DNA from 3 places in the Limnobaculum zhutongyuii genome. Region 2 is predicted to be linked to each of the others. Evidence: predicted binding sites of a transcription regulator. Region 2 holds the regulator's gene; each other region holds the start of a gene.

Region 1 (10,627 bases), 1.2 Mb from region 2:
CATATAACAGGTACTCCAATCCTATGGTGTATCTAAGGTGTAGATGATATTTCAGACATCTTTTGGCATATGACTTCAGCGGCCTGGATTATCCTTGGTCCGCTGCGGTTAAACCAGTCTTCCGGAACGGTAACGACAGGAATATCTAACTGACCGCGCCAGAATGTTTGAACGTTTTTAATTTTTTCCTGTTCACCCGCAATAACAATGAGCTGTGGTTTGCGGGTAAGTACCTGCTCACGGCTTACCTGCGGCCAGGGAACCGGACTGTCGGCAAAGATATTTTTTCCACCGCACAGAGAAATGACTTCACTCTGTAAGGTTTTGCCTGAGGCAGTAAACAGTGGCTGATTGCTAAATTGTAGAAACACTCTGACTGGTTCGCCTTTTCGCTGGTAGCGCTGTTCCAGAGCCTGCTTGTCAGTCAGTAATTTAGCGGCGGCCTGTAGGGCTATTTCTGGTTTTGGGCTATAGGCGGCTAACTGGTTTAGATTATCCGCAATTTCCTGAATAGTTTGTGGATCTGAATAGAACAGCGAAATGCCAAATCCGGATAGCTGATCCAGTACCTTCTGTGGGTTGCCGCCGCGCCAGGCCAGAATCAGATCGGGCTTTAGCGCCAGTACGCGTTCCAGATTGATACCCTGCCAGGAAGCCACTTTTTCCAGCTTGTTAGCCTCGAGAGGATAGTCTGAATAATCACTGGCGGCGATCAACACATCCCCCATTCCGGCGGCATAAGCCAGCTCGGTTGTATGAGGTGCCAGACTGATAACCCGCTGTGGGGAAGCTTTTGCCTGATGAGAACCCATTGACAAACTAACCGCCGTTAGCAGAACTAACAGCGGTGTTATCAGGTACTTTTGCCATAAAGACTGAACGGTCATTATTGTTGTTCTGCCAGTGCCTTAAGCATAGTGCCAACCATCAGAGAAGACTGTTGGGCAGCTAATACCAGAAACTCATCAAAGCTTAGATGAGATTCCTGATCGGCAACGTCAGAAATAGCGCGTACCACCACAAACGGCGTGCCAAATTGATAGCACACGTGACCAATAGCCGCGGCTTCCATCTCAACGGCAATGACGGAAGGGAAGGTGGTACGAATGCGTGCCAATGGCTCGGCACCGTTAATAAAGGCATCACCGCTGCAAATCAGGCCACGAACCGCATGCAGATCGCACTGCTGAATACAACGCTCGGCCAGCGTAATCAGTTTTGGATCTGCCGGGAAAGCGGCCGGACAGCCCGCCATTTGACCAGGCTCATAGCCAAAGGCAGTGACATCGGCATCGTGATAACGAACTTCATCTGATACCACGATATCACCTACTTTTAGCGTCGATGCCAGACCACCCGCAGAACCGGTATTAATAATCACATCGGGTTTACAGGTTTCCAGCAATAGCGTTGTGCCCAGCGCAGCAGCGACTTTACCGATACCGGATTTCAATAAAGCCACTTCAACGCCGTTTAGACGACCGGTATAAATTTCACAGCCAGCGCGTTTAATGGTTTCACACTGTTCGATTTGAGAACGCAGCAGGGCAACTTCTTGCTCCATGGCGCCAATAATACCTATTTTCATCGCGATCTCCTGCTAAGTTCGATGCATAAATTGGCGCGTAGTCTATCATGCTAATGAGCGAAATGAGTCGCTTCAAATGCAGAGATTTTTATGTGCTTTTGATTAATCTTTAATCCGTGAACGGATAATGTATGATTGTGACTGAAAATGTCATATCGCGATGAAACAGAACCGCTTTGGTTTTCATCAGGATAGAATCGAAAAGGCAGGGCTTCGGGGGAAGAACGTAGCGCTGTCACCAGCAGAATGGGAAGAGGCTATGTCCGGGATTGATTTTGGCAAGAGAATAACAGTTCAGCGTCCTTTTAGTTCATCATCGCCAGCCCCTGTAGGGGAATACGAAATTACCCGCCAGTTTGAAAGCGATCGCGGGCGTATTATCAATTCTGCGGCTATCCGTCGATTACAGCAAAAAACACAGGTATTTCCACTGGAGCGCAATGCCGCGGTACGTAGCCGTTTGACGCATTCCATGGAGGTACAACAGGTCGGTCGCCATATTGCCAAAGATATCTTCCATCAGTTGAAAAAAGAGGGGCGTATTGAGCAACTGGGGTTGGATAAAACCTTAGAGGCTTTTGAAAGCATCGTTGAAATGGCCTGTCTGATGCACGATGTGGGTAATCCTCCTTTTGGCCATTTTGGCGAAGCGGCAATCAATAACTGGTTTGGCAAACGTCTGAACGCCGGAGCCGGTAAGCTATGTCACTATCATTGTCTGCGACTGGAAGATGAACAGCCAGAGTTGAATCAACTGCGCTTACGCATTTGTCAGGACTTAAGCAATTTTGAAGGCAATGCTCAGGCGATTCGTCTGGTGCACACATTGCTGAAACTGAATCTGACCTATTCTCAGGTCGCCTGCATACTGAAATACACCAAACCCGCATACTGGTCAGACAGCGTCCCGGCTGAATTCAGCTATCTGATGAAAAAGCCCGGCTATTATCTGGCAGAAGAAGCTTTTGTGACCGAACTGCGTTATAAGCTGGGCATGGAAGAGTTTAGTCGTTACCCGCTGACTTATATTATGGAAGCCGCAGACGATATCTCTTACTGCATTGCCGATCTCGAAGATGCCGTAGAGAAGAGCATTCTGACCATTGAGCAACTGTATGACCACCTGAGATGCGCCTGGGGAACGGTATCCGAGGGCGATCTGTTTGATAAAACCGTCGGTAGTGCCATCCGTAAAATGGAACAGGGCAGTGGCTATCGCCATCGTGAAGATCAATTTTTTATGTATCTGCGGGTATATACCGTCGGTCAATTAGTGCCGAAAGCAGCGCAACGGTTTATTCAAAATTTACCGGCGATTTTTGCCGGAAACTTTAATCAGGCGCTGCTGGAAGATGGTGATGAAGCCTTCAAGTTATTGAGTGTGTATAAAGATGTGGCGTTGAAATATGTCTTTAGCCACGAAGAAGTGGAACAGCTTGAGTTACAGGGATATCGGGTAATTAACGGCCTGCTGGATATTTATAGCCCGTTGCTGGATATGCCGATGGCTGATTTTACGCGTCTGGTTAAAGAGAATAGCCATCGGGGCTATCTGATAGAGACCCGGCTATTCCATAAGCTTTCCACCAAACATTGCATGGCTTATAAAGAAGCCATGGCTAAATTAGGGCATTTGCCTGAATCACAGTTGGAGATTCGGGAATTCTATTATCGTGCCAGATTGATTCAGGATTACATTAGCGGCATGACCGATCTTTATGCTTATGATGAATACCGTAAATTAATGGCGGCAGAGTAGCGTTCTGCTGTCAGATCTTCAGTTTTCTACAATATCCCACTTTATCTTCTCCCTGTTTCAGGGAGATATGCCACTATTGTTATCAAAATGATATTTTTTCTATACAAATCGCTGTTTTCCCCCCGCATAATTGTGACTGTTTCCGCAGTTTGAACAAATAGAATACAAATTTGGGCATTTGCACAATGCTCTGATTAAAAACAGCAATTAGTCTTGAGGGTCAGAATCACTTCAGGGATACCGCCATGTCTTTTTATCACCTCGATGCCAAACTCGCTCAGGATATCGTCGACAGAACGATGCAGATTATTGACAGCAACATTAACGTGATGGATGCCAAAGGAACCATTATCGGCAGCGGCGACATTAACCGTATTGGCGAGTTACATGAGGGGGCTTTGCTGGCGCTTTCTCAGGGGCGAGTGGTAGAAATTAATGAAGCGGTAGCCGCCAGTCTTCATGGGGTGCGTCCCGGTATTAACCTACCGCTGAGAGTTGAAGGCGATATTGTCGGAGTGATTGGTCTGACGGGGGAACCCGATGTTCTACGTCAGCATGGTCAACTGGTCGGTATGGCGGCGGAGATGATGCTGGAGCAGGCGCGGTTGATGAATATGCTGGCGCAGGATAGCCGGATGCGTGAAGCGCTGGTATTAAACCTGATCCGCAGCGATGAGTTACCCACATCACTGATGGAGTGGGCACAGCGTTTAGGTATCGACCTCTCCCAACCGAGGGTCGTGACGCTGATTGAGCTGGATAGCGGTCATCTGGGGGTGGATGTCTCAATGAAGGAGCTGCAGCAGCTGCAAAGCCTGCTAACGGTTCCCGATCGGGATAATCTGATTGCCATCGTCTCCCTGAATGAAATGGTGGTGCTGCAACCAGCTCTGAATAGTCACGGGCGCTGGGATGCAGAAGAGCACCGTAAACGAGTTGATAGCCTTTTGCTGCGCATTTCTGAAAGCAGTCGCCTGAATGTCAGAGTCTCTTTAGGCAACCATTTCTCCGGTCCGGGCTGCGTAGCGCGTTCTTACAGCACAGCCAAAGCGGCCATGTCGGTAGGCAAACAGCGAATGCCTGAACAGCATAGCTATTACTATCAGGACTTGATGCTGCCGGTGTTACTGGATAGCTTGCGCGGTGGCTGGCAGGTTAACGAATTGAATCGCCCTCTGGCTAAGCTGAAAGCCATGGATAATAATGGCTTATTACGTCGTACCTTACTGGCCTGGTTTAAACATAATATGCATCCAGGAGCTACGGTTAAATCTCTCTATATTCACCGCAATACTCTGGATTATCGCCTGAATCGCATCTCGGAAATTACCGGATTAAACCTGAAGAAGTTTGATGATCATATGCAGTTGTATATTGCATTGCAGCTGGATGATGAATGATTGGTTTTATGAATAGATATGTCTGAGGCTATGGTCCTTCCGGCCGAACACGATGTTATTACGGCTTGAATATCCAACAGAGTCTATTTGATGGACTCAGCAAAAAGGGTCAGTATCAACTTCACTGACCCAAATAAAAAAGAGATATCGCTACATTACGTCACCGGCGCCGGATTAAACACCGCCAGCGCATTATGTAATCCCCAATGATCTGACCATGGCATTTTACGTCCGCTAGCAACATCCAACAGCAGGTGGAACAGTTCCCAGCCGACTTGCTCAATGGTTGCCTCGCCGGTAGCGATAGTACCTGCATCAATATCCACCAAATCAAACCAGCGCTTGGCCAGCGCGCTACGGGTAGACATTTTGATCACCGGCACTGCCGCCAGACCGTACGGTGTTCCACGACCGGAAGTGAATACTTGTAAAGTGATGCCGGAGGCTAACTGCTGGGTTCCACACACAAAGTCGCTGGCTGGGGTAGCGGCATAAATTAACCCGCGTTTAGTTGGGCGCTGACCGGGGGAGAGCACTTCAACAATGGCGCTTTTGCCTGATTTAGCAATCGAACCTAACGCTTTTTCCACCACGTTAGCCAGACCACCTTTCTTATTACCCGGTGACGGGTTAGCACTGCGATCGGTTTCGCCGCTGTTCAGATAGTTATCATACCAGGCCATTTCACGCAGTAAGTCTTTACCCACTTCTGGCGTTACGGTGCGAGGCGTAAGCAAATGAATAGCATCACGAACTTCCGTCACTTCTGAGAACATCACGGTGGCACCGCAGCGCACCAGCAGATCAGCCGCATATCCTACCGCCGGGTTGGCGGTAACACCGGAGAAAGCATCGCTGCCGCCACACTGCATGCCGACCACCAGCTCAGACGCCGGGCAAGTTTCTCTCTGACGGCTATTCAAACGTTGCAGATGTTTTTCCGCTACCGACATGATCTCTTTAATCATGGCTTCGAAGCCAACATGCTGCTCGTCTTGCAGGCGGATAATCGGACTGTCGGTCAGAATGATCTTTTGTACATCAGGTGTGCCTTCCAGCAACCTTTCCGGCTGGAGCTTTTCACAGCCCAGACCGATAACCATCACTTCACCACCAAAGTTCGGGTTCAGTGCCAGATTATGAATGGTTCGAATAGGGATAACTGCTGCCGGTGCATTAATCGCAACGCCGCAGCCATAAAGGTGGTTCAGGCCAACAACACCGTCAACGTTAGGGTATTTGGGGAGCAGGTCGCGTTCAATTAGCTTCACCACATAATCAACGACACCCGCAACGCACTGAACGCTGGTGGTGATGCCTAACAGGTTTTTAGTGCCGACGCTTCCATCGGCATTACGGTAGCCTTCAAAGGTATAACCTTCTAAGGGTGGAAGCGCTTCAGGAACTTTAGTCGATAATGGCAGGGTTTCTAATGCGGGAGCCTGTGGGAGTGTCACCAGCGACTCTTCGATCCAACTTCCTTGGGGAATATCCCGTACCGCATAGCCGATAATCTCCCCATAACGCACAATGGCTGTATCTTTGGCGATAGCCTGTAAAGCCACTTTATGACCCTGAGGAACATATTCCGTTAACTCCAAACCACAGCTAAACCGGGTGCCAGCAGGCAGCCCGTTATCATTCACTACAATCGCTACATTGTCCTGCTCGTCGACTTTAATATAAAGCGGAGCAGCAAGATTGTTATCTTTAATCATTATAAATACCTTCAGTGTTAAAGAGTTTTAACAGGTGATAATTTTAAAAGTATTGTAATTAGCGGCGGTTTAGCGAATTTTTTCTATTTACCTTTATATCCTGTTTATATTTTTACTGCCTATCTTTAAAAATAACAATGGCTATTTTTTTTGCCGATTTAGTAAATGAATAATTGGCGATTGATATGTGACAAGTATCAACTTTCCGGACTATTTTTTTACTGAAATCTGGATGGGTTTAAATAAAACAACAAAATGATTTTATTGGTGTTTTTCATATATTCACCTAAATTAATGTGCAAAAAATGGTCTGAATTACATAAATGATTGTGCATATGCCCAATGCTTTAGCTAACCCGAAACAATTAGTATCCCCTCAGCGGTTTTATGAATTCTTAATTTTTCTATTTTCTTATTTCTGACTAAATAAATTTGCGGATTTATTTATTACTTACTCAAAGAATAATTTTTAACACAACCATTATCACTAACAATATTAAAAAATTGATGGATAAGTTGACCGAATAACTTTATCTACAGGAGAATACCATGGAGTCTACAAAGTCGGTGACAGGGGTAGGGGAAAAACCCACTCACGTTCGCTTTTGGATCGTTGTTATGCTGTTTGTGGTCACCGCAATTAACTATGGCGATCGTGCAACCCTATCGATTGCTGGTGCACCAATGTCTACCTCGCTGGGGCTGGATGCCATCGGTATGGGATATGTGTTCTCTGCATTCTCATGGGCCTATGTACTGGGCCAATTGCCGGGTGGCTGGTTACTGGATAGGTTTGGTTCTAAACGCGTCTATTTCTGGAGTATCTTCATTTGGTCGACCTTCACACTGTTACAGGGCGCTATTGGATTCCTGAGCGGTATGTGGGCACTGGTATTACTCTTCACATTGCGTTTTCTGGTGGGTTTAGCTGAATCCCCATCATTCCCGGGCAACAGTCGGATTGTTGCAGCATGGTTCCCGGCACAAGAACGTGGTACGGCAGTTGCCATCTTTAACTCGGCACAATATTTTGCAACCGTCATCTTCGCGCCAATTATGGGTTGGCTGACTCATACTCTGGGCTGGCAGTTCGTGTTCTACTTCATGGGCGGTCTGGGTATCATCGTCAGCTTAATCTGGTTAAAAGTCATTCACAATCCGAAAGAGCACCCGGGCATCAACCAGGGCGAAATCGACCATATCGAACGCGGTGGTGCGCTGACCAATATGGATCAGCAGAGCGCTAAAAAAGATGGCGGCCCTAAACTTCACTACATTAAGCAGTTATTAAGTTCACGTATGCTGGTGGGTATTTATATCGGTCAGTACTGTATCAACGCATTAACTTATTTCTTTATTACCTGGTTCCCGGTTTATCTGGTTCAGGCTCGTGGTATGTCCATTCTGAAAGCGGGCTTCGTGGCGTCTGTTCCTGCGTTATGTGGTTTTGCCGGCGGTATTCTGGGCGGCATTATCTCTGACTATCTGATGAAGAAAACAGGCTCTATTACACTGGCGAGAAAGTTACCTATCGTACTGGGCATGCTGTTATCTATCTCTATGATCTTCTGTAACTATGTTGAATCCGAAATGATGGTGGTTGGCTTTATGGCGCTGGCATTCTTCGGTAAAGGTATTGGTGCATTAGGTTGGGCGGTTATGGCGGATACCGCACCTAAAGAGATCAGCGGCCTGAGCGGCGGTCTGTTCAATATGTGTGGCAATATCTCCGGTATCGTAACGCCAATTGCTATCGGTTACATCGTACACACTACCGGGTCGTTCAACGGTGCTCTGGTTTACGTCGGTATCCATGCTGCGGTCGCGATTGTTAGCTATCTGTTTGTGGTTGGTAAGATTCAGCGTATTGAGCTGAAAGTGTAATCATCAGGAGACAAGTACTATGCATACGCAAGATACGCCAAACATTGTTTCCATGAGGGTCATTCCGGTTGCCGGTCATGACAGTATGCTAATGAATATCGGCGGAGCACATGGCGCATACTTCACTCGCAATATAGTCATTATTAAAGACAACGCCGGTCATACCGGCGTAGGTGAAGCCCCGGGTGGTGAAGTGATTTACAACACGCTGGTGGAGGCAATCCCCCACGTGGAGGGGCAGTCGGTAGCAATCCTTAACCGACTGGTCGATAAAATGCATCAGGGCAATTTGAATTCAGATTATGACACTTTTGGTAAAGGCGCCTGGACCTTTGAGCTACGGGTTAATGCAGTAGCGGCTCTGGAAGCGGCACTGTTGGATTTGATGGGCCAACATCTGGGTGTACCGGTTGCAGAATTACAGGGACCAGGTAAGCAACGGGATGAAGTTACCGTGCTGGGTTATCTGTTCTACATCGGTGACAGCCAACAAACTGATTTGCCTTATCTGGCTCCGGAAACCGGTAAACATGACTGGTATCGTCTGCGTCATCAAAAGGCCATGGACACTGCATCCGTAGTAGAACTGGCTGCCGCGGCTAAAGATCGCTATGGCTTCAAAGATTTTAAAATGAAGGGCGGTGTACTGGCGGGTGAAACTGAGATTGAAACGGTTACTGCGTTAGCCAAAACCTTCCCGGATGCACGTATCACGTTAGATCCTAACGGTGCATGGTCGCTGGATGAAGCTATCCGCTTATGTAAAGGCATGGACCATGTTCTTACCTATGCAGAAGATCCTTGTGGTGCAGAGAATGGTTATTCCGGTCGGGAAATCATGGCGGAGTTTCGTCGGGCAACCGGACTACCAACGGCAACCAATATGGTGGCGACTAACTGGCGCGAAATGTGCCACTCCATCATGTTACAGGCAGTAGATATTCCGCTGGCGGATCCGCATTTCTGGACATTAACCGGCGCTTCCCGCATTGCGCAGATGTGTAATGAATGGGGCCTCACCTGGGGTTGCCACTCTAATAACCACTTTGATATTTCTCTGGCAATGTTTACCCACGTAGGAGCTGCGGCACCGGGTAATCCAACCGCACTGGATACTCACTGGATCTGGCAGGAAGGTCAGCATTTGACCAAAGAGCCGATGCAAATCGTTAACGGCAAAATTGCCCTGAGCGATAAGCCCGGTCTGGGTATTGAGTTGGATATGGACCAGATAGAAAAAGCCCATGAGCGGTATAAAAAAATGCCGTCCGGTGCGCGTAATGACGCCATGGCGATGCAGTATCTGATCCCAGGATGGACCTTTGATAAAAAGCGTCCGGCAATGGTGCGCTAATGATGATTTGTCGGTTGGCCGTTAACATCAGCTGACCGGCTAAAACAGACTTAATTTATTGAATAATAGAGAACAAGGTGGATTAACTATGAGCGCTTCATCATCCCCAATGATTATTGAAATGCAGGTGATTCCGGTTGCCGGACACGACAGCATGTTGTTAAACCTTAGCGGTGCTCACGCACCTTACTTCACACGTAATATCGTGATTATGAAAGACAATGCCGGTAATACCGGTGTTGGTGAAGTTCCGGGGGGCGAGAAGATTCGCCAGACGCTGGAAGATGCCAGACCATTAATCATTGGTAAAACTCTGGGTGAATATAAAAATGTTATGAATACCGTTCGTGCCCAGTTCTCCGACAGAGACTCAGGTGGTCGTGGCACTCAGACATTTGACCTGCGTACCACCATCCACGTCGTAACCGCAATAGAAGCGGCGATGCTTGATCTGCTGGGGCAACATTTAGGGGTGACAGTGGCTTCCCTGCTGGGGGATGGTCAGCAGCGTGATGAAGTGGAAATGCTGGGATATCTGTTCTACATCGGCGATCGTAAGAAAACTGACCTGCCTTATCAAAGCCAGCCGGATGATAAATGCGATTGGTATCGTCTGCGTCATGAAGAGGCGTTAACACCGGATAGCGTAGTGCGTCTGGCAGAAACCGCATATGAAAAGTATGGTTTTAATGACTTTAAACTCAAAGGCGGTGTACTGGCTGGGGAAGAGGAGGCTGAGTCTATTATTGCTCTGTCTAAACGCTTCCCACAGGCGCGTATCACGCTGGACCCCAATGGTGCCTGGTCACTGGATGAAGCGATTCGCATTGGTAAATACCTGCGTGGTTATCTGGCCTATGCAGAAGACCCATGTGGTGCTGAAGCGGGTTATTCCGGTCGTGAAATTATGGCTGAATTCCGCCG
Region 2 (10,627 bases):
TAAAAAGTGGTCAGGTAATATTGGTTTGGTCAGAGCTGCATGAAACCATCAATATTATGCCCAAAGATCGGTTCAGTGATGATATGGAAGAGCAGCCTTATCCGGAGTATTGATTCATCTGAATAAAATTTTATGACAGCCCTGCACCAATCCGACTATGCTCTGGTAATAACAACGAAAACTAAGGAATCAGGTTAATGTCAGCAAAACATCCGATCATTGCAGTAACTGGTTCCAGCGGAGCCGGTACTACTACCACCAGTCTGGCCTTCAGAAAAATCTTTCAGCAGCTAAATTTAAGCGCTGCACGCATTGATGGTGATGCATACCATCGTTATACGCGTCCGGAGATGGATGCGGAAATTCGTAAAGCCAGAGAGCAAGGGCGCCACATCAGTTATTTTGGTCCCGAGGCGAACGACTTCGCTCTGCTGGAAAACAGTTTTATTGAATATGGAAAAACCGGAAACGGACGCACACGTAAGTACTTGCATACTTATGATGAAGCGGTTCCCTATAATCAAACACCCGGTACTTTTACCCCCTGGCAACCGCTGCCTGAAACCACCGACCTGCTATTTTATGAAGGTCTGCATGGCGGCATCGTCACCGCAAAACATAATGTTGCCCGGCATGTCGATTTGCTGGTTGGAGTCGTTCCTATCGTTAACCTGGAGTGGATACAAAAGCTGATCCGCGACACCGTGGAACGAGAACACTCCCGGGAAGCGGTACTGGATTCTGTTGTGCGTTCAATGGACGACTACATCAATTACATCACCCCACAGTTTTCCCGGACGCATATCAACTTCCAACGCGTCCCCACCGTTGATACCTCTGACCCGTTTTCTGCGAAAAGTATTCCAACTATGGACGAAAGTCTGGTCGTTATTCACTTCAGGGGGCTGACAGGAATTGATTTTCCCTATTTACTGGTCATGTTACAGGGATCGTTTATCTCCCAAACAAACACTTTAGTGATTCCAGGAGGGAAGTTGGGGCTGGCTATGGAGTTAATTATCACACCATTAATACAACAATTATTAGAAGGCAGAATATTAGAATAGGGAAATGAGGATAAAACAGGCGAATAACCCGAATCAGCGCCGCTTAACCCTCATTTTAGTAAGACAACACGAGACTCTTGGCTCAACCTGTGTTAAAACCATAGTGTGGGTATAACAGATAAATTAGAGTTTGCTCAGGCTGATGCAATACTAACCCACAAACACCTCTATATTCTTTTTTACATCAGCTATAATAGCGCTCACCTGGCAAGTTATATGCTTCGGGGCGGGTAAGATTTTCGGCAAGCTTCTCGCTTTGCTGTGTTAGGCAGTGACTACAAAGAGGATAACAACAAATGGTTCTCGGCAAACCGCAAACAGACCCTACTCTCGAATGGTTTTTATCTCATTGTCATATTCATAAATATCCATCCAAGAGCACACTTATTCACCAAGGTGAAAAAGCAGAAACTCTTTACTATATTGTAAAGGGTGCCGTAGCCGTTCTGATTAAGGATGAAGAAGGTAAAGAGATGATCCTCTCCTATCTCAATCAGGGGGATTTCATCGGAGAACTTGGCCTGTTTGAAGAAGGTCAGGAGCGCAGTGCCTGGGTCAGGGCAAAAACAGCATGTGAAGTTGCTGAAATTTCCTATAAGAAGTTTCGCCAGCTGATTCAAGTTAACCCAGATATTTTAATGCGTTTATCTGCTCAGATGGCCAGCCGCTTACAGGTTACCTCTGAGAAAGTAGGAAGCCTTGCCTTCCTTGATGTTACGGGCCGTATCGCACAGACATTACTCAACCTGGCTAAACAGCCGGATGCAATGACTCATCCAGACGGAATGCAAATTAAGATCACCCGTCAGGAAATTGGTCAAATTGTTGGATGTTCCCGTGAAACGGTAGGACGTATTTTAAAAATGCTGGAAGATCAAAACCTGATCTCCGCTCATGGAAAGACTATCGTTGTCTACGGGACTCGTTAAATAATAAAGAGAAGCGGATAGGTTTACGGCCTCCAAATGCCATATCCGCTTTCTTTTCCCGGGGAGGCCTATGTGGCGACGAGTCATTTATCATCCAGAAGTCAATTATGCTCTGCGCCAAACTTTAGTTCTCTGTTTGCCTGTCTTGCTGTTTTGGCTACTCGACGATCTGGCAACCGGCTTTTTACTCTCCCTTGTTCCTGCCTGCTGCAGTATTGGTGGTCTCGACACTCCCCATAAACACTTTTTCAAACGGCTGGCTATTGGTGGCTCACTGTTTGTTATTAGCAGTGTATTGTTACAGTTTCTGCTGCTGTGGTCAGTTCCGCTGCCGTTCTGCATGCTTATTCTGACCCTCCTGTTTGGTGTAACGGCGGAAATCAGTCCGCTTTATGGACGATTAATGCCTGCGGCATTAGTGACCGCCATTTTTACGCTCAGTATGGCGGGGAATTTACCTATCTGGCGAGTAGCCATATTATTTGCCATTGGCACGTTCTGGTATGGTTTATTTATCCACCTGTGGTTTCGGCTCTGGCAAGAACAACCCATGCGAGAATCACTTAGCCTGCTTTTTCGTCAGTTAGCTTACTATTTTGAAGAGAAATACAGCTTATTAACCCAACATACCGATCCTGAAAAAGCACTCCCTCCCCTACTGTTACGCCAACAGAAAGTGATGGATATCATCACGTTGATTTATCAGCAAATCTATATGATTCCCAATCTGAAGCACCCTCGTCATCGGCGATTAATTCAGGCGTTTCAGGTGGCTCTCGATTTGCAGGAGCACATTACCGTCAGCCTGCACCAGCCTGCGGAAGTACAAAAGCTGGTTGAGCAAAGTCAGGCCGAAGCTATTATTCGTCATAATGCAAAATCTATTAGTCAACGCTTACAGGTATTAGCTGATGATATCCTCTATCATCGACGCCCAACGCCTTTCAGTATGGAGACGGAATTATCAGCACTGGAGAAAATTACCAGACAGCATCCTGATAATCCGGTTGGGGCTTTTTGTTATTATCATTTCAGTCGCATTGCCCGCTTGCTTAGCCGTCAAAAGCCGTTATACAACCACACATTGATGCCGATACAAAATCGTCTTCCTTTTTGGCAAGCGCTAAAAAATTATTGTTCGCTTAAATCTGCCGCTCTCAGAAATGCCGCACGTCTTGGTCTTACATTAGCGGCAGGTGCCGGAATTGGTCTGACGCTCAATCTGCCTAAGCCCTACTGGATACTGATGACCATTATGGTGGTTAGCCAAAATGGCTATAACGCGACCCGAATTCGAATTCAGCACCGCTCACTGGGCACCATGATCGGTATTCTTGCCGGAGCAGCAATTTTGCATCTCTACTACTCGCAAAATCTGATGTTGATTTTGATGTTAGTTCTGACGTTTTGCTCTTATCTGATAGTGCGTAAAAATTATGGTATTGCAGTCATTGGATTCACCATTACCGCCCTCTATACCTTACAGATTATCTCTAACAGCGGTATGAATTACCTGTTGCCGCGCCTGATCGATACGGTTATTGGCTGTATGCTGGCATTTGCCAGTAGCCTGTGGTTATGGCCTCAATGGCAAAGTGCGTTATTACGTAAAAATGCTCACAATGCGCTGGAGACCTATCAACAGCATCTGCGGCAAATATTTAATCGGACCAATGATATTGCTGAACTGGCTTATACCCGAATGAAGGTTAACCAGGCTCACAATACGCTTTTTACCGCATTGAATCAGGCCATGCAGGAACCGGGGTTTAATACTCGCTATTTAGCCGATATGCGCCTGTGGGTTACCCATAGCCAGTTTTTAGTTGAGCACCTGAATGCAATGACCACTATCGCCCGGGACCAATACGTCTTGGTTCCGGCGTTAGCACAGAATTATTTAAACACCTGTGAGATTTTGATTCAGACCTGTCAGCAACGTCTGGAATATGACGGTCCCAGCGGTGATACCAGCATATTGCCTATTGTGGAATCCGGGGATAAGGATGAGTTATCAGAAACCTCAATGGAAAAACATATCGAACGGATACTGGCGCACCTTACGACAATGCATACTATTTCTTCACTGGCGTGGCAGCAGAGGCCACATCATGGAATGTGGTTGAAGCGGAGATTGAGAGAAGAGGGGTAGCTGGTAATTTTTTGAAAATTTACCTCGGTGGATATTCCGGCCGTAAACACCATGTATTCATATCATCACTGTGCTCGGCCGGAAGGGCTACGTACTCAGCTTCGGAGTGCTTCGGGCCTAGCCCGCCTAGGGGCACTTCGTTGGCTTACGCCAAGTCGACCCCAACGGCGGTCTCTCCCTCAGATTAACTCCGCTCGTTCATAACTATTTCCCGTTTTAATTATTTCCCCTTAGCCTCAACCATTTGTTTTACCGCTTTTTCAAAGCAATCCATCCCCTGTTGTAGATCTTTTTCCGGGATAACCAGAGATGGAGCAAAACGGATTACGTTAGGGCCGGCATTGAGTAACATCAGGCCATTTTCTACTGCCGCAGCAAGAAACTCTCTCGCCATGCCCTGATAGCCGGGCTGCAGTTCCGCACCGATTAACAAACCCAAGCCACGAATGTCGGTAAATACATGATAGAGCTGATTAATTTCTTCCAGACGGGTGACGATATACTCATAGCGTGATTGCACACCTGACAGCACCTCTGGCGTATTGATCACATCAAATGCCGCTTCTGCTACCGCACAGGCCAGCGGGTTGCCGCCATAGGTAGTGCCGTGAACGCCGGGTTCCATCACTTGCGCGACGTCATCAGTAGTTAGCATAGCGCTAATTGGGAAACCACCTCCCAGCGCTTTGGCAGAGGTCAAAATATCCGGAACAATGCCGTATTGCATATAGGTAAACAGTGAACCGGTTCTACCCATACCTGACTGTACCTCATCAAATACTAACAGCGCTTTATATTGGTCACACAGTTCTCTGACGCCACGTAAAAACTCGGCATCAACCGGGGTGATACCCCCTTCTCCCTGAATCGGTTCCAATACCACGGCACAGGTATGATCATCAATAACCGCTTTAACCGCATCCAGATCGTTAAAAGGAATATGCACAATATCCGCTGGTTTTGGGCCAAAGCCATCGGAGTATTTAGGCTGCCCACCAACGGAAACGGTAAACAGGGTGCGGCCATGAAAGGCGTTATTAAACGCAATAATTTTGGTTTTATAAGGACTATGGCGAGTAATCGCATAACGACGGGCCAGCTTAAATGCGGCTTCATTGGCTTCAGCACCCGAATTGGCAAAAAACACCCGATCGGCAAAGGTTGAATCAATCAGTTTCCGGGCCAGCCGCAAAGCTGGTTCGTTGGTGAACAGGTTACTGGTATGCCAAATCATCTCACCTTGGGTATTCAGTGCTTTAACTAAAGCAGGATGGCAATGTCCCAGAGCGGTAACCGCAATACCGCTGGAAAAGTCGATATACTCATTTCCCTGCTGATCCCAGACTCGGCTTCCCTTGCCTTTAACCGGAACAAAGGCCGCTGGCGCATATACGGGTAACATAACGTTATCAAAAGTATTGCGATTAACTGACGAATTACTATCCATAAAACAACCCTATTAATTTCACCGCGAATGACTCCACACTACCAAGATTGCATATAAAATCAATTTGTATAGATAAAAATATCAATAAAAATCCTTTATTCATTAACAATAAATTAATTATTAAAATAGATTCGATAAATAACAATTCATTATTATTAAATAATTAATCATGCCGTGTTGTCGCTACCACGGTGATTTTGGTCACAGATCTCAAACTTTCCTTTATAAACATTCTAGACCTACTTGTATGGTAGTTAATCCAGAAGTATCTTGTGCTTACTTTCTATACCGAATTAGTTCTCTTATTCCGTCAGGATGGATGCATTATGAAAATTGTAAAGGCTGAAGTTTTTGTAACCTGCCCGGGCCGTAACTTTGTTACCGTCAAGATCACTACCGATGAAGGCATTTATGGCATAGGTGATGCCACCCTCAATGGACGTGAGCTCTCCGTTGCCTCCTACCTTAAAGATCATCTTTGCCCACAACTGATTGGCCGCGACGCTCATCAAATCGAAGATATCTGGCAATTTTTCTACAAAGGCGCTTACTGGCGTCGCGGTCCAGTCACGATGTCCGCTATCTCTGCCATTGATATGGCACTGTGGGATATCAAAGGCAAAGCAGCAAATATGCCGCTTTATCAGCTACTCGGTGGCGCCTCACGCACCGGAGTTATGGTGTATTGCCATACCACCGGCCGCACTATTGATGAAGTGCTGGAAGACTACGCTAAGCATAAAGAGATGGGCTTTAAGGCCATCCGCGTTCAGTGTGGCGTACCGGGAATGAAAACCACCTATGGTTTAAGCAAAGGTAAAAACCTGGCTTATGAACCAGCCACCAAAGGCCACTATCCGGAAGAGCAGCTGTGGTCTACCGAGAAATATCTGGATTTCACACCAAAACTGTTTGATGCAGTACGTAATAAGTTTGGTTTTGATGAACATCTGCTGCATGACATGCACCATCGCCTGACACCAATTGAAGCGGCTCGTTTTGGCAAAAGCATTGAAGACTACCGCATGTTCTGGATGGAAGACCCAACACCGGCGGAAAATCAGGAGTGTTTTCGTCTGATCCGTCAGCATACCGTTACCCCTATCGCCGTGGGTGAAGTGTTCAACAGTATCTGGGACTGCAAACAGCTAATTGAAGAACAACTGATCGACTATATCCGTACTACCATCACCCATGCCGGTGGCATCACCCATATGCGTCGCATTGCTGACTTCGCTGCCATGTATCAGGTACGTACCGGTTCCCATGGCCCATCCGACCTTTCACCAATTTGCCACGCGGCAGCACTGCATTTTGACCTGTGGGTACCGAACTTTGGTGTACAGGAATATATGGGCTACTCCGAGCAAATGTTAGAGGTCTTCCCACACAACTGGACCTTTGATGATGGCTACATGCACCCAAGCGATAAACCGGGTCTGGGTATCGATTTCGATGAAAAACTGGCTGCCAAATATCCCTATGAAGCTGCCTACTTGCCGGTTGCCCGTTTAACTGACGGCACGCTGTGGAACTGGTGATTAAGGAGAACAACATGAAAAGCGTAGTCATTCAACAACCCGAAGTTTTAGTCATTGAAGATCGCCCGGTACCACAGCCACAGGTTGGCGAAGTGCGTTTGCGGGTAGAAAGTGCCGGTATCTGTGGTTCCGATGTACATATCTATCGCGGCCATAACCCTTTTGCTAAATATCCGCGAGTCATCGGTCATGAATTCTTTGGTCGTATTGATGCGGTAGGTGAAGGCGTAGATAAATCTCGTGTTGGCCAACGTGTCGTTGGCGATCCGGTAGTCAGTTGTGGCCATTGCTACCCTTGTTCGGTAGGCCGTCCGAATGTTTGCACCTCTTTACAAGTTATTGGTGTACATCGGGACGGCGGATTCAGTGAATATATCACGTTACCGGCAAGGAATGCCCATATCGTTCCTGACAGCATCCCGGATCGGGAAGCAACGATGATTGAGCCTTTTACCATTGCTGCAAATATCTGTAGTCAAATGAACCCTGGCCCTCTGGATGTTGCTCTGGTTTATGGCGCAGGTCCAATGGGTTTGACTTCTATTCAGGCACTGCGTGGCGTGTATGGCGTTAAGGAGATCATTGTTGCAGATCGTATCGACGAGCGCTTAGCCATGGCCAAAGAGAACGGAGCCGATCGCGTTATCAACAATACCGATATCGACCTGAGCGCAGAGCTGGCAAAGCTGGGTATCCGCCCGACGCTGATTATTGATGCTGCATGCCACCCGTCAATTCTGCCAGAAGCCATTGGTTTAGCATCACCAGCAGCTCGTATTGGCATTATGGGTTTCTCTTCTGACCCTTGCGTCATTAATCAACAGGGTATCACCAGTAAAGAGCTGACGATTCATAGCTCTCGCCTCAACAGTAATCGTTTCCCGATGGTTATTGACTGGATGAACAGCAAAAAAATCCATCCTGAAAAACTGATTACTCATCAATTTGATTACACACAAGTCGTTGAAGCAATGGAGATATTCGAAAAGGATCCTAAGTTCTGTTGCAAAGTTTTATTGAAGTTTTAACAGAAAACCTCTGTACCCAAACCTTTTCTGTATATATAACAACAACTGTAGAGAGCAGAAATATGACTAAAAGCATGGAATCAACAAATAACAAACCGGAAAGAAGTACTTCTGACCTGGTTAAGGCCGCGGTTTCCGGCTGGCTGGGAACCGCCCTCGAATTTATGGATTTTCAGCTGTACTCACTGGGTGCCGCGCTGGTTTTCCATGAGATTTTTTTCCCTGAACAATCGGCAGCTATGGCGCTGATTCTGGCGATGGGGACCTACGGTGCGGGATATATCGCACGTATCGTTGGTGCCTTTATCTTCGGCAGAATGGGTGACACCATCGGCAGAAAGAAAGTCCTGTTTATCACCATCACCATGATGGGTATCTGTACCACGCTGATTGGGGTATTACCTACCTACGCTCAAATTGGCATCTTCGCACCACTGTTACTGATTACCTTACGTATCATTCAGGGACTGGGCGCGGGAGCCGAAATCTCTGGTGCAGGCACCATGCTGGCAGAGTATGCGCCTAAAGGTAGACGCGGCATTATCTCTTCACTGGTAGCGATGGGAACCAACTGCGGAACATTAAGCGCCACGGCTATTTGGGCGGTGATGTTTGTTATGCTCGACAGAGAGCAACTGCTTGACTGGGGATGGCGTATTCCGTTCCTGTCCAGTGTGGTTGTTATGATCTTTGCGGTTTGGTTACGAATGAACCTGAAAGAGAGCCCGGTATTTGAGCAGGCCAGCGAAAACGCGGCGACAGAAACCGCAGCCGCGAAAAAAGCCGCTTCAGAAGAAAGCTCAATTCTTTCTATGTTCACCAGCAAATCCTTCTGGCTGGCAACCGGCTTGCGTTTTGGGCAGGCGGGTAACTCTGGCTTAATTCAGACCTTCCTGGCCGGTTATTTAGTACAAACCCTGCTATTTGAAAAACGTATTCCAACCGATGCGTTAATGATTAGCTCAATTCTTGGGTTCCTGACCATTCCCCTATTGGGCTGGCTGTCTGACAAAATTGGTCGTCGTTTGCCTTATATCGTTCTGAGCATCAGTGCCATCATCTTAGCCTATCCAATGATCTCAATGATTGTTGATAAAACCGGTGAAGTTAACGTGATTATGGCCTGCATTATCATTATTCATAACGTTGCGGTACTGGGTCTGTTCGCCCTTGAAAACATTACCATGGCCGAAATGTTTGGCTCACGTAATCGCTTTACCCGGATGGCAATTTCTAAAGAGACCGGTGGTCTGGTTGCGGTAGGTTTTGGCCCGGTACTGGCAGGAATCTTCTGTAATATGACCGACTCCTGGTGGCCAATCGTGGTGATGATTATTGTCTATTCATCTATCGGTTTAATTTCAGCTATCTGTATGCCTGAAGTAAAAGATCGCGATCTGAGCGATCCAAGAGATGCGGCGGAAGTCCCAGCTCACGAGGCATCTGCGGTTGATGTTCGCCGTAGTGCGGCAGAAGTTTAATTAGAACAACGCTTATTTATCTTTTAACAGGTGAACCGAACGATATGAATTTATCAAACACATCATTACGCAATCTGCCGAAAAATGTCGTAGTGCCTGGCTACGACAGAACCAGACTACAGACTCGAATTGTGCATTTAGGCTTCGGCGCGTTTCACCGCGCCCATCAGGCAGTTTATGCCGACATTCTGGCATCAGAATACGGCAGCAACTGGGGATATTGTGAAGTTAATCTGATTGGCGGTGAACAGCAGATTAGCGATTTAAACTCACAAGATCTGTTGTATTCAGTGGCAGAAATGGCTTCTGAAGGCTGGTCAGGCCGCGTGGTGGGCGTGGTTCGCCGTGCTATTCATGGTGAAGTCGATGGTATCAACAGCGTGCTGGAAGCCATGGCACAGCCAGAGATTGCCATCGTTTCTATTACCATTACTGAAAAAGGCTATTGCTATCAGCCAGCTACCGGCACGCTAATCGAAGATCACCCGCTGATTCAGCATGATATTGCTAACCCATCAACGCCAAAATCAGCGCCCGGCGCAATTGTTCAGGCTTTACGACTGCGTCGCGACCGTAATCTTCCTGCTTTTAGTGTGATGTCCTGCGATAACATGCCGGAAAATGGTCATGTCACCCGCAATGTGGTTCTGGCGTTAGCCCGTCTTCAGGATGCTCAACTGGCAAACTGGATTGAAACTAACGTCAGCTTCCCGTCGACCATGGTGGACCGCATTGTACCTGCCGTTACCCCGGAAACGCTGGAGAAAATCACTCAGCAGCTTGGTGGAATTAACGACCCCGCAGGCGTGGCCTGCGAACCGTTCCGCCAGTGGGTGATTGAGGATAACTTTGTTAATGGCCGTCCAGAGTGGGAAAAAGCCGGGGCCGAGCTGGTACAAGACGTGTTGCCATTTGAAGAGATGAAACTGCGTATGCTAAACGGCAGCCATTCATTTCTGGCCTATCTTGGCTATCTGGCTGG
Region 3 (10,627 bases), 740 kb from region 2:
ATCGATATTTAAACGGGAGTATGTCGCACTCTCTGTTGTGCCATTCATTACGCTATTAAAAACAACATTACCTGTGCCCCGCAGCGTACCAATCTCTACCGTATCCGTATCTGCGCTATTTGCCGTTATCCTCATCAGTGCATCATCACCGTTTAGCTCAACATATTCGGCATAAGTTGGTGCGCTGACTCCATTAGCCATCAGGCGCAATTCTCCCCCACCGTTAACCAGAGTGATGTCAGATAAATAGCCACCGGCGTGAATGGAGGATGTTTCACCATCAGAGATAGTGGTACTCAATGCAGAGGCTGTCTGGCAGAACGCCAAAAGAATTAATATGCTTAAGGTAGATAATGTGGTTTTCATATTGACGTCGTTCCCTCTATTAATACAGCTCCATTGGTGGGTATGCTAACAAACAAAATTAACAATAACCACGCTTTAAGGACAAAAAACAGTCAATATTAAATTTGAATATTGATATTTAAAGATTTTTACAAAGCTAATCAAAATCCTTTTAAATAAAGGAGTCAATGAGATTCACTCATCTAAAAAAAGGTCATAAAAGAAAAAAATGACAACAATATCAACAGTTATAAATAACATTATTAATTAAACAAACACATATTAATTAAATTATTGAAGAAACTGTTATCAGATAGCTTTTTAATTAGTGGCCTGACAATCGTCAGGCCACTGTTTCACTCAATTATCGGTCAGTTAACCTTTCCGACTATTTGAACCAGATTGAAATACTGCCCGTTTTCAAAGGCCATCATATCCCTGTCTTTTACTGCATAAGGATTACTGTCACACAGTAACCATTCATCCCAGGCCTGTTTACAACAGTCCATTTCACGGCAAGTTTCAACCGATACCGCACCAGAGCCTTCCCACAGGGTCTTCCACCAATCACTGGTGAAAAAATACATTCCCTCTTGCCACCATGGAAGCATCTCTTCTGGCGGTTGCCCATTGACTAAAGGACGCTGTAACCCGGGAACAGCCACGGCAATTAAACCACCGGGTTTTACCAGCGGAGCAAGATGAGTTTCCAGATAGCCGGGCTTATGGCCAAAGTACTGGTAAGCATCAATACTGATCACGGCATCAAAATAGCCTTCAGCAAACGGTAATTCATGGGCATCAAGATTGAGCGGAATAATGCGATCTTCCATGCCGAACTGTTTGAATCGCTGCCAGTTATCGGTAGAGCTAATCCATAAATCCACCGCATAAATAGTGGCATCAAAATGGTGGGCCAGAAATAACGACGTGATTCCTGCACCACAGCCCAGGTCCAGAATACGCATCCCCTTTTTCAAAGGCAGATCCCGCGTCAGTTCTTGAGCGATGAGCAAAGCATTAGGTCCCATCATATTTTGGCGTAAAAATGAATCTTGAAATAACAGGTTAATTGATGACGTCATTGGTCATTTTCCTTTTTAACAATATTAATAAAACGGATAAATGATGAATGGACGGCACAAACCAACAGGCAGCAGAGAACCCATACCACAGATAAATCGTGATAGCAGAGTCGATAACTAAATGCAGGATGACGCAGGAACGGTACGTTCCGGATGAAAAGCATCATATTGAAAACCTCGTTAAAAACCACACTCAATCCTCTACGCGTCCGCTGTTTGCGGCGCAGAATATTCATCATTCAAGGGATGTGTGATATCGCCCGATTCAATTCGGGATCAATATCAGTGGTTTAACGCAATCTCCAACATGCAGGCCTCTGGGAAACAGTGATAATAAAAGTAATAACGCACCATGTGCACCATGTGCACCATGTGCGTGGGTACTATAAAAGAAAGATTCTGAAAAAGCCAATCGCCATGCGGCATTACTGAAAAAACCGCCAAAAACCAATAAATTGTAATTAAGTTACAGAAATATTCATCAACCATCAAAGCTGAGAGTTTCAAAAACAGCGTTATCGCTTGGTAAGTTAGGAAATGAAAAATACTTTGTGAGTAATGTCACATTTAATAAACAAACCCCACCAGCTAAATAGTGATTTAGTTCACATAAAAATGTCTGAGATAGGCGTTTTTTTAACATTGTCGCTTTCTTACAGTCAGTTTTCGTGATCAATGTCACGTATAAACATAAAGCAAGGGGGGTGGATGGTGATCATGATCACAAAGTCCGCCCGGGGTACGCGAGATAAAAATGTCGTGATAGAGTCGGCCTGCATTGAAAATGATTGACGGTTTTTGGCGAAGCCGTCCCGACTACTACTACGCGCACCACCATCTGCGCGTACCTCGAGGGGTGTTTTATGTTATCACCAAATATAAAGGTCAAGGTACAGAATTTTGGCCGCTTCCTCAGCAACATGGTGATGCCCAATATCGGCGCATTCATTGCCTGGGGGCTGATTACCGCACTGTTTATTCCTACCGGCTGGCTACCAAATGAAACCTTAGCCAAGCTGGTTGGCCCGATGATTACCTACTTACTGCCGTTGTTAATTGGCTACACCGGTGGGCGCCTGATTGGCGACGAACGGGGTGGTGTAGTGGGCGCAATCACCACCATGGGTGTGGTAATCGGTGCCGATATGCCGATGTTTATGGGTGCCATGATTGTGGGGCCGTTGGGTGGTTATGCCATCCGCCGTTTTGACCGCTGGGTTGATGGTAAAATCAAAAGTGGTTTTGAGATGTTAGTGAATAACTTCTCTGCCGGTATTATTGGTATGTTATTGGCTATTCTGGCCTTTATGGCTATCGGACCGCTGGTTGAGTCCCTGTCTAAGCTGCTGGCCGCCGGGGTTAACATTATGGTGCAAAACAACCTGCTGCCATTAACCTCTATTTTTGTTGAACCAGCAAAAATCCTGTTCCTGAATAATGCTATCAATCACGGGATCTTCTCTCCGCTTGGCATTCAGCAGGCAACCGAAACCGGTAAATCCATTTTCTTCCTGATTGAAGCCAACCCAGGCCCTGGCCTTGGTGTGCTGTTAACCTATATGTTCTTTGGTAAAGGCAGTGCAAAACAGTCCGCTCCGGGGGCAGTAATCATCCACTTTTTTGGTGGTATTCATGAGATTTACTTCCCTTACGTATTAATGAATCCGCGTTTGATCATTGCGGTGATTTTAGGCGGAATGACAGGCGTGTTTACCCTAACGCTATTTAACGCAGGACTGGTTTCTCCGGCCTCTCCCGGCTCTATTTTTGCCGTCTTGCTGATGACACCAAAGTCATCGTTAATCGGGGTAGTTCTGTCTATTCTGGCTTCCGGCATTGTTTCATTCCTGATTTCAGCAGTGATGCTTAAACGCGTACCTGCCGGTGAAGAAGAGAACAACGGTCTGGCAGACGCCACTCGCCGCATGCAAGGCATGAAGCAACAGTCCAAAGGCAATAAAGCACAAGGCGGAGCCGCACAACCGGCAATGCATAAAGGCGATATGGCAAAAGACTTAAGCTATGTGCGCACTATTATGGTTGCCTGCGATGCCGGTATGGGCTCCAGCGCAATGGGGGCTGGGGTATTACGTAAAAAAGTAAAAGATGCCGGACTCAACCACATTGCCGTTGCCAACTGTGCGATTAACAGTCTGCCGGAAGGTGTGGATATGGTAATCACCCATCAGGATCTCACTCGTCGGGCAATGGATCATGCGCCGCATGCCATACATATCTCACTGAAAAACTTTCTCGACAGTCAGCTCTACAACGACTTAACGGCGCGCCTGCTGGCGGCCAAACATCCTCAGGCAGCTAACGACAGCAAACTCATTACTCAAACTATTGTCGCCGCCAACGATGAACATTTCGACCCCGCCAATCAGGAAGAAAATCTGTTTGAGCTGGGTGCTAATAACATCTTCCTCAATCTGCAGGCTGACAATAAAGAGCAGGCGATTCGCTTTGCCGGTCAGATGCTGGTTGATGGTGGCTATGTAGAGCCCGACTATGTCGATGCGATGCTGGCCCGTGAAGCGTTAACCTCAACCTATCTTGGAGAATCCATCGCCGTTCCGCACGGCACCGTAGAAGCCAAAGATCGCGTACTGCGTACTGGCGTAGTGATTTGCCAATATCCACAGGGCGTCTGTTTTGGTGACACACCGGAAGAGATCGCTCATCTGGTCATTGGCATTGCTGCGCGCAATAACCAGCACATTCAGGTTATTACCCGTTTAACCAATGCACTGGATGAAGACGGCATTATTGAACGTTTGGCACAAACCACCAGCGTGCAGGAAGTTTTAGACCTGCTGGCCGGTGAGCAAGCCGCGTAATGGTACATATTGCAAAGTATCTACTGCCGCAGCCATCAATTTAGCTGCAGATACTTTGTTATTAGGGGCTGGTCCCCCGGCCCCTGTTCTTTTTACGGTTTAGATTTGAACACAGATTATTAAGGTTAAGCTTATGAAAGCAGTCCACTTTGGTGCAGGTAATATCGGGCGCGGGTTTATCGGTAAACTATTAGCCGATGCTCAGGCCGAACTCACATTTGCCGACGTAAATCAGCCGCTGGTTGACCAACTGGCGCACCAGCAAAGTTATCAGGTTAATGTGGTTGGTAAAGATGCCAGAATAGAAAAAGTCAGCCGTATCAGCGCGATTCATAGCGCCAGTCCGGATGCGATTCGTCAAATAGCTCAGGCAGATATCACCACCACCGCCGTTGGCCCACAGGTACTGGAAAAAATTGCCGGTACTCTGGCCCAAGGGCTCATCGTTCGTTATCAACAGGGCAATCACCAGCCGCTAAACATCATTGCCTGCGAGAATATGGTGCGCGGCACCAGTCAGCTTAAGCAGCATGTCATGTTGCAGATTCCGCAAGAGATGCGGGAATGGATGGAACAATATATTGGTTTTGTTGATTCCGCCGTAGACCGTATTGTTCCTCCCGGCGAAGCGGCAAACGATCCGTTGGATGTTACAGTGGAAACTTTCAGTGAATGGATTGTAGACAGCACTCAGTTTAAGGGAGACCTGCCACATATTGAAGGTATGGAACCTACGGCGAATTTGATGGCCTATATAGAGCGTAAGCTGTTTACGCTCAATACCGGGCATGCCATTACCGCCTATTTAGGCCAGCAGGCCGGATGCAAAACTATTCGTGATGCTATTCTCAATCCGGACATTCGTCAGGTCGTAAAAGCAGCCATGGAAGAGAGCGGTGCCGTGTTGATCCGCCGTTACGCATTCGATCCCGAGCAACATGCGGCCTATATTGATAAGATCCTTAGCCGTTTTGAGAACCCTTATTTGCATGATGACGTTGAACGAGTCGGCCGCCAACCATTGCGTAAGCTAAGTGAGGGGGATCGGTTAATTAAACCGCTTCGTGGTACGCTGGAATACGGCTTACCTAACCAAAATTTACTGATTGGTATTGCTGCTGCGCTGAGCTATCGCAGTGAGCAAGATCCGCAGGCGCAGGAACTGGCAGCCATGTTGGCATCGAAGGGAATTGAACAAACCCTGCGAGATGTTTGTAACCTTCAGGATCAACCGAAGGTTGTGGCACAAATAACAAATGTGTATAACACCATGCAACATCAGGCTTAGCAGATGCCTGTATCATGAGATTATGCACCTTTATGTAACCACATCAGGCAGCAATGTCTGTTATTCAGGTAAAAAGCTTTAGCTGGCAAAGTAAACTATGGCAACAATGGAAGAAACTCAGGTATTTGAAAATCGCATTCTGGAACGTCTGAATGCCAGATTAACGGTAAAAGGCTTTATTGAGGCTGCGGTCAGCCTGCTAGCCGATGCCGTCGATCTGCTGATCCTGCAGGTATTCCGCAAAGATGACTATGCCGTGAAGTATGCTGTTGAACCGCTGCTGGAGGGCTCAGGCCCTTTAGCCGCGCTTCCGGTGCGTCTGAAGCTGATTTATGCGCTTGGAGTTATCACCCGGGATGAGTATGAAGATGTCGAGCTACTGCTGGCGTTGAATAATGAGTTGATCAATATTCAGGATAATCTCAGCTTTACCGATGATGAAGTGCTGGGGCCACTGCATATGCTACACGGTATCACCCTCCCCCCACCTCCGGTGCTAAACCTGCCGGAAGAAGTGATTGATGACAAACTGGTGGATATGCAGCTTCAGCGATACCAGCAAGCTATCCGCTCGACGTTGGTGTTATGTATTACGGATTTGTTGTCGAGATTGGGGCATAAGAAGGCGTTCTAGGATGTTGTTTTAGGTTTTTTTTGGCTGCAGTGGATATTCCGGCCGTAAAAGCGATATTGCTCATATCACAAATGTGCTCGGCCGGAAGACAGTTTGTACTTAAGTCTAGAGTGTGTCGGGCCTAGTCCCCCTAGGGGCACTTCGTTGGCTTACGCCAAGTCGACCCCAACGGCGGCCTCTCCCGACAATTAGCAATGTTAACTGCCAGTCAGATGATTCATTCCGGCATTTATTCTTATATTTAGCCCTTTGCCCTTTGCCCTTTGCCCTTTGCCCTTTGCCCTTTGCCCTTTGCCCTTTGCCCTTTGCCCTTTGCCCTTTGCCCTTTGCCCTTTGCCCTTCAGGTTAAAGCATCCGAATGTTGCCGAAGGAAGACCAGAGGCAGCACGAGCCGCATGGATGCGGCGAGAGGCATAGCGACGCCGGGAGCGGCTCTATGCCGGTGCGTTAAGCCTCTGGGCTGACTGAGGTTGCCGCCGCAACGCGGCGGTCAACAGTCGGCTGCGCAGGCGCGGGGAGTGCAGAGGGGCGTTCGCCCCAACGCCCCTCTGCTCGACGCAAGCTCCACTGCCGAGATAAACACAGTACATAAAGCGGCGAAACCTACACCGAACCAAACAGCATCAGCATCAGCATCAGCGCCATTTATCCTTTTACCCCATAAAAAAAACCGAACAGCTACCTGTTCGGTTTTTTACATCTCTAACCACCAACTAACCCGCAGTATCAAGACTCGACGCAGTTCTCACCTGCTGAATCAACTCTTCATTATGATCCAGCATCTTACGTAAAAACTGGTTATACGACGTACCTCGTTCAGAGTAGCGCCCCAGTTTATTCACTAAGTGCTCCGCCGTCACGGTATCGCCCTGGCTTCTCAGCGCGGCCCGTGAATCACGCAGTTTATTATAAGCCGCGTGGGTATTCATATTCAGTAAATAAGCGGTAACTGAATCATCTACAGAGTTGTAGGATGAATACCCTTTTATTCCGCCTTTACTATTACAATTTTTACTACCGCAGCGCATACCAAACAGATTCTTATTGGTTTGCGCCAGCTTAGAGGTTCCCCAACCTGACTCTGTTGCTGCCTGAGCAACCACTAAATGAGTCGGCAGAACATCAACGCGTTTTAACAGCTCATCCCACTTCACCTTCTTTGGATTTGAAGTGCATTCCATACGATAACGACTACAGATTTGCTGTAACCGCACGATGTCCTGTGAGCTCCAGCTCTGGGATGAACGCTTTTTTAATAGCCACTCGCGTTCCTGGCGAATTTGACTGTTTTGTTGATCAATAATAGGTACAACGGCATTAAGAAATGCTTTTTTTCGTTGAGTGCCGGAAGGGTATTTTCGCAAGTCAGGTAGGCTGTCAAGCTTATCATTGAGAGAATACTCTTGATGTTTCATTGTCCCTGTTGATGCCCAACCGACCGATGAACTCACACTCAAAAAGAAAAACGCCGAACCTATTATTTTTAAAGCAAGTGAAGGCATAAAAACTCCAAAACTAGTTCACAAAATAATCAGATTTCGATTTAAGATGGTCGATGATGCAGGAATAAATTGAAAGTAGCAAGTTGTAACAAAAAACGATTATCTCACCAAAATATCAATTCGACGCGTAATATTTGGATATAAAAGCACTTTTTCAGCATGAGATGTTACCGATGCATTTTAAATAATCGATTCAGTACTGGCAGCGGTTGCACAATTCTGTGATTAACCTATGGGCGATCCTGTGTCTTCGTCTCTATTCATACCTTTTAATCTAAAAAAATCTTTAAAATACATATTGTTATTTAACAAAAATTAAAACAGCTCTTTCGTGATAATAGCCCGTCGTACTGTTGCTATTGATATCAAAAGAATTTATTACGAATAAAGGAGTAGTGGCCGCGATGCGGCCGCCAACAATGTTAACTGCTTCAAGGTTTTCGCACAAAGGTATTGTAAAGGCATTATCAAGTGGTATTGTCATGGTAAGCATTACCTACCCTACGCAGTATCATGAAAGGACTGAAACATGAATAAAACAATAGCAAAACTCTCATTCATGATGTTCATTGAATGGTTTATATGGGGAGCCTGGTTTGTACCTTTGTGGCTTTTCCTGAATTCAAGCGGCTTTACCCCAACAGAAATTGGCTGGTCTTACGCCTGTACGGCAATTGCCGCCATTCTCTCCCCTATTTTGGTGGGCTCCATTACGGACCGCTTCTTTGCCGCTCAAAAAGTACTGGCAGTACTAATGTTTGCTGGCGCCATCCTGATGTGGCTGGCAGCACAGCAAACTCAGTTCAATACCTTCTTCCCGCTGCTGTTGGCCTATTCATTAACCTATATGCCAACCATTGCACTGACCAACAGTATTGCATTCTCTAACGTAGATGATGTGGAACGTCAGTTCCCGCGCATTCGGGTCATGGGAACTATCGGCTGGATCGCCTCTGGTCTGGTGTGTGGTTTCTTACCGGGAATGCTGGGCTATGGTGATATCTCCGCCAGTAATATTCCTTTATTGATTACCGCCGCCAGCTCCGCACTGCTGGGGGTGTTTGCCCTGATGTTGCCAAACACGCCGCCGAAGAGTACCGGTAAGATGAGTGTGAAAGTGATGCTGGGGCTGGATGCCATCGTTCTGTTAAAAGATCGCAACTTCCTGGTGTTCTTCTTCTGTTCATTCCTGTTCGCTATGCCGCTGGCCTTCTACTATATCTTTGCCAATGGCTACCTGACAGAAGTGGGCATGAAAAATGCGACCGGTTGGATGACGCTGGGTCAGTTTTCTGAAATCTTCTTTATGCTGGCGCTGCCATTCTTTACCAAGCGTTTCGGCATCAAAAAGGTGTTGTTGCTTGGCTTAGTGACAGCGGCTATTCGTTATGGCTTCTTCGTTTATGGTGGTGCCGACCATATCTTTACTTATGGCCTGCTCTTCCTCGGCATTCTGCTGCACGGCGTTAGCTACGACTTCTATTATGTTACCGCTTATATCTATGTTGATAAAAAAGCACCGGTACATATGCGCACCGCAGCACAAGGGCTGATTACTCTCTGCTGTCAGGGCTTTGGTAGCCTGTTAGGTTACCGTTTAGGCGGTCAAATGATGGAAAAAATGTTTGCCTATTCCGAGCCGGTTAACGGTCAAACATTCAACTGGGCAGGCATGTGGGGCTTTGGCGCCATCATGATCGTGGTGATTACCATCCTGTTTATGCTGTTCTTCAGAGAGTCTGACGGCGAAATCAAAACCATTGACGTCACGCCACAAGACGCTAAATCAGCCGAAGCATAATAATTACATGTAATCCGCCGCGGTGTTCAACCAGTGAATTCCGCGGTACAGCAATAAAGTCAATATTAAGGGTTTATGATGAATAAAGAGAACCGCATTTTAGGAGCCTTCTATGGCCAGGCTTTGGGCGACGCGATGGGGATGCCCTCGGAGTTGTGGCCTCGTTCTCGGGTCAAATCCTATTTTGGCTGGATAGATCGCTTTTTACCGGGACCGGCTGAAAATAACGCCGCCTGCTATTTCAATACCGCCGAATTCACCGATGATACGTCTATGGCACTGGCGCTGGCAGATGCCATTATTGAGTGCAAAGGGGAAATTGAACCTGCGATTATTGGCCGTAATATTATGAGCTGGGCAGAAGCGTTCGATGCCTTTAATAAGAACGTATTAGGACCAACCTCCAAAATTGCCCTTAATGCTATTAAGCAAGGCACCCCCATTGAGCAGTTAGAAAATAATGGCGTCACTAACGGTGCTGCCATGCGAGTTTCTCCACTTGGCTGCCTGCTGCCAACCCACTCGCTGGATGATTTTATTGCCGATGTGGCAAAAGCCTCCAGCCCAACCCATAAATCTGACGTCGCAATTGCCGGTGCAGTAGCGGTTGCCTGGGCAATTTCTAAAGCTATCGATGGTGTCTGTTGGTCACAAATTTGCGATCAGCTTCCTGCGGTCGCCAAAGCGGCACAGGAAAAGCATATCACCACCTTTAGCGCTTCGATGGCAGCCAGAATCGAGCTGGCGCTGCACACCGCCAGACGGGCCGAAGGCGTTGAACAAGGCATGGAGCAGATTTACCATTTGGTGGGTGCCGGCACCAGCACCATTGAATCCGTACCTGCGGCCATCGCTATGGTCGAACTGGCACAAACCGACCCTAACCGCTGTGCTATTCTGTGCGCCAACCTCGGTGGTGATACCGATACTATTGGCGCGATGGCAACCGCCATTTGCGGTGCTTTACACGGAATTGAACGCATTGACCCGCAGTTAAAACAGCAGTTGGATCGGGTCAATCAGCTGGATTTCACCCGCTACAGCCAGACTTTTGTCCAGCTTCGTCATCAAAGAGAGGCCGCTTATGAACGCCGCTGAGCTAAAAAAACAACTTCCATCGTTAATTAATCAA

What was found. Region 2 encodes CRP, which controls carbon source genes, mostly activating them, when cyclic AMP is high. Its sites were predicted from a motif close to ATGTGANNNNNNTCACAT; they were not measured.
Region 1: the regulator CRP is predicted to act here: its motif matches at 6,651-6,668, upstream of garD (galactarate dehydratase).
Region 3: the regulator CRP is predicted to act here: its motif matches at 2,024-2,041, upstream of EKN56_RS15280 (PTS mannitol transporter subunit IICBA).

The regions. Positions count from the first base shown of each region.
Region 1 is NZ_CP034752.1:2,991,104-3,001,730, reverse strand. It holds gene EKN56_RS13475 (TRIC cation channel family protein) at 1-3, opposite strand, end outside; gene btuF (vitamin B12 ABC transporter substrate-binding protein BtuF) at 33-887, opposite strand; gene mtnN (5'-methylthioadenosine/S-adenosylhomocysteine nucleosidase) at 887-1,588, opposite strand; gene dgt (dGTPase) at 1,848-3,347, shown strand; gene EKN56_RS13455 (CdaR family transcriptional regulator) at 3,593-4,747, shown strand; gene garD (galactarate dehydratase) at 4,903-6,465, opposite strand; gene EKN56_RS13445 (MFS transporter) at 7,015-8,349, shown strand; gene EKN56_RS13440 (enolase C-terminal domain-like protein) at 8,369-9,703, shown strand; gene gudD (glucarate dehydratase) at 9,792-10,627, shown strand, end outside.
Region 2 is NZ_CP034752.1:4,167,158-4,177,784, forward strand. It holds gene EKN56_RS18670 (YheU family protein) at 1-113, shown strand, start outside; gene EKN56_RS18675 (phosphoribulokinase) at 198-1,067, shown strand; gene crp (cAMP-activated global transcriptional regulator CRP) at 1,364-1,996, shown strand; gene EKN56_RS18685 (YccS/YhfK family putative transporter) at 2,067-4,148, shown strand; gene argD (bifunctional acetylornithine/succinyldiaminopimelate transaminase) at 4,369-5,595, opposite strand; gene manD (D-mannonate dehydratase ManD) at 5,922-7,136, shown strand; gene EKN56_RS18700 (Zn-dependent oxidoreductase) at 7,151-8,164, shown strand; gene EKN56_RS18705 (MFS transporter) at 8,239-9,645, shown strand; gene EKN56_RS18710 (mannitol dehydrogenase family protein) at 9,690-10,627, shown strand, end outside.
Region 3 is NZ_CP034752.1:3,424,789-3,435,415, forward strand. It holds gene EKN56_RS15270 (autotransporter outer membrane beta-barrel domain-containing protein) at 1-366, opposite strand, end outside; gene EKN56_RS15275 (SAM-dependent methyltransferase) at 717-1,430, opposite strand; gene EKN56_RS15280 (PTS mannitol transporter subunit IICBA) at 2,294-4,270, shown strand; gene EKN56_RS15285 (mannitol-1-phosphate 5-dehydrogenase) at 4,404-5,558, shown strand; gene EKN56_RS15290 (MltR family transcriptional regulator) at 5,656-6,192, shown strand; gene EKN56_RS15295 (protein bax) at 6,906-7,607, opposite strand; gene EKN56_RS15300 (nucleoside permease) at 8,224-9,495, shown strand; gene EKN56_RS15305 (ADP-ribosylglycohydrolase family protein) at 9,571-10,593, shown strand; gene EKN56_RS15310 (PfkB family carbohydrate kinase) at 10,580-10,627, shown strand, end outside.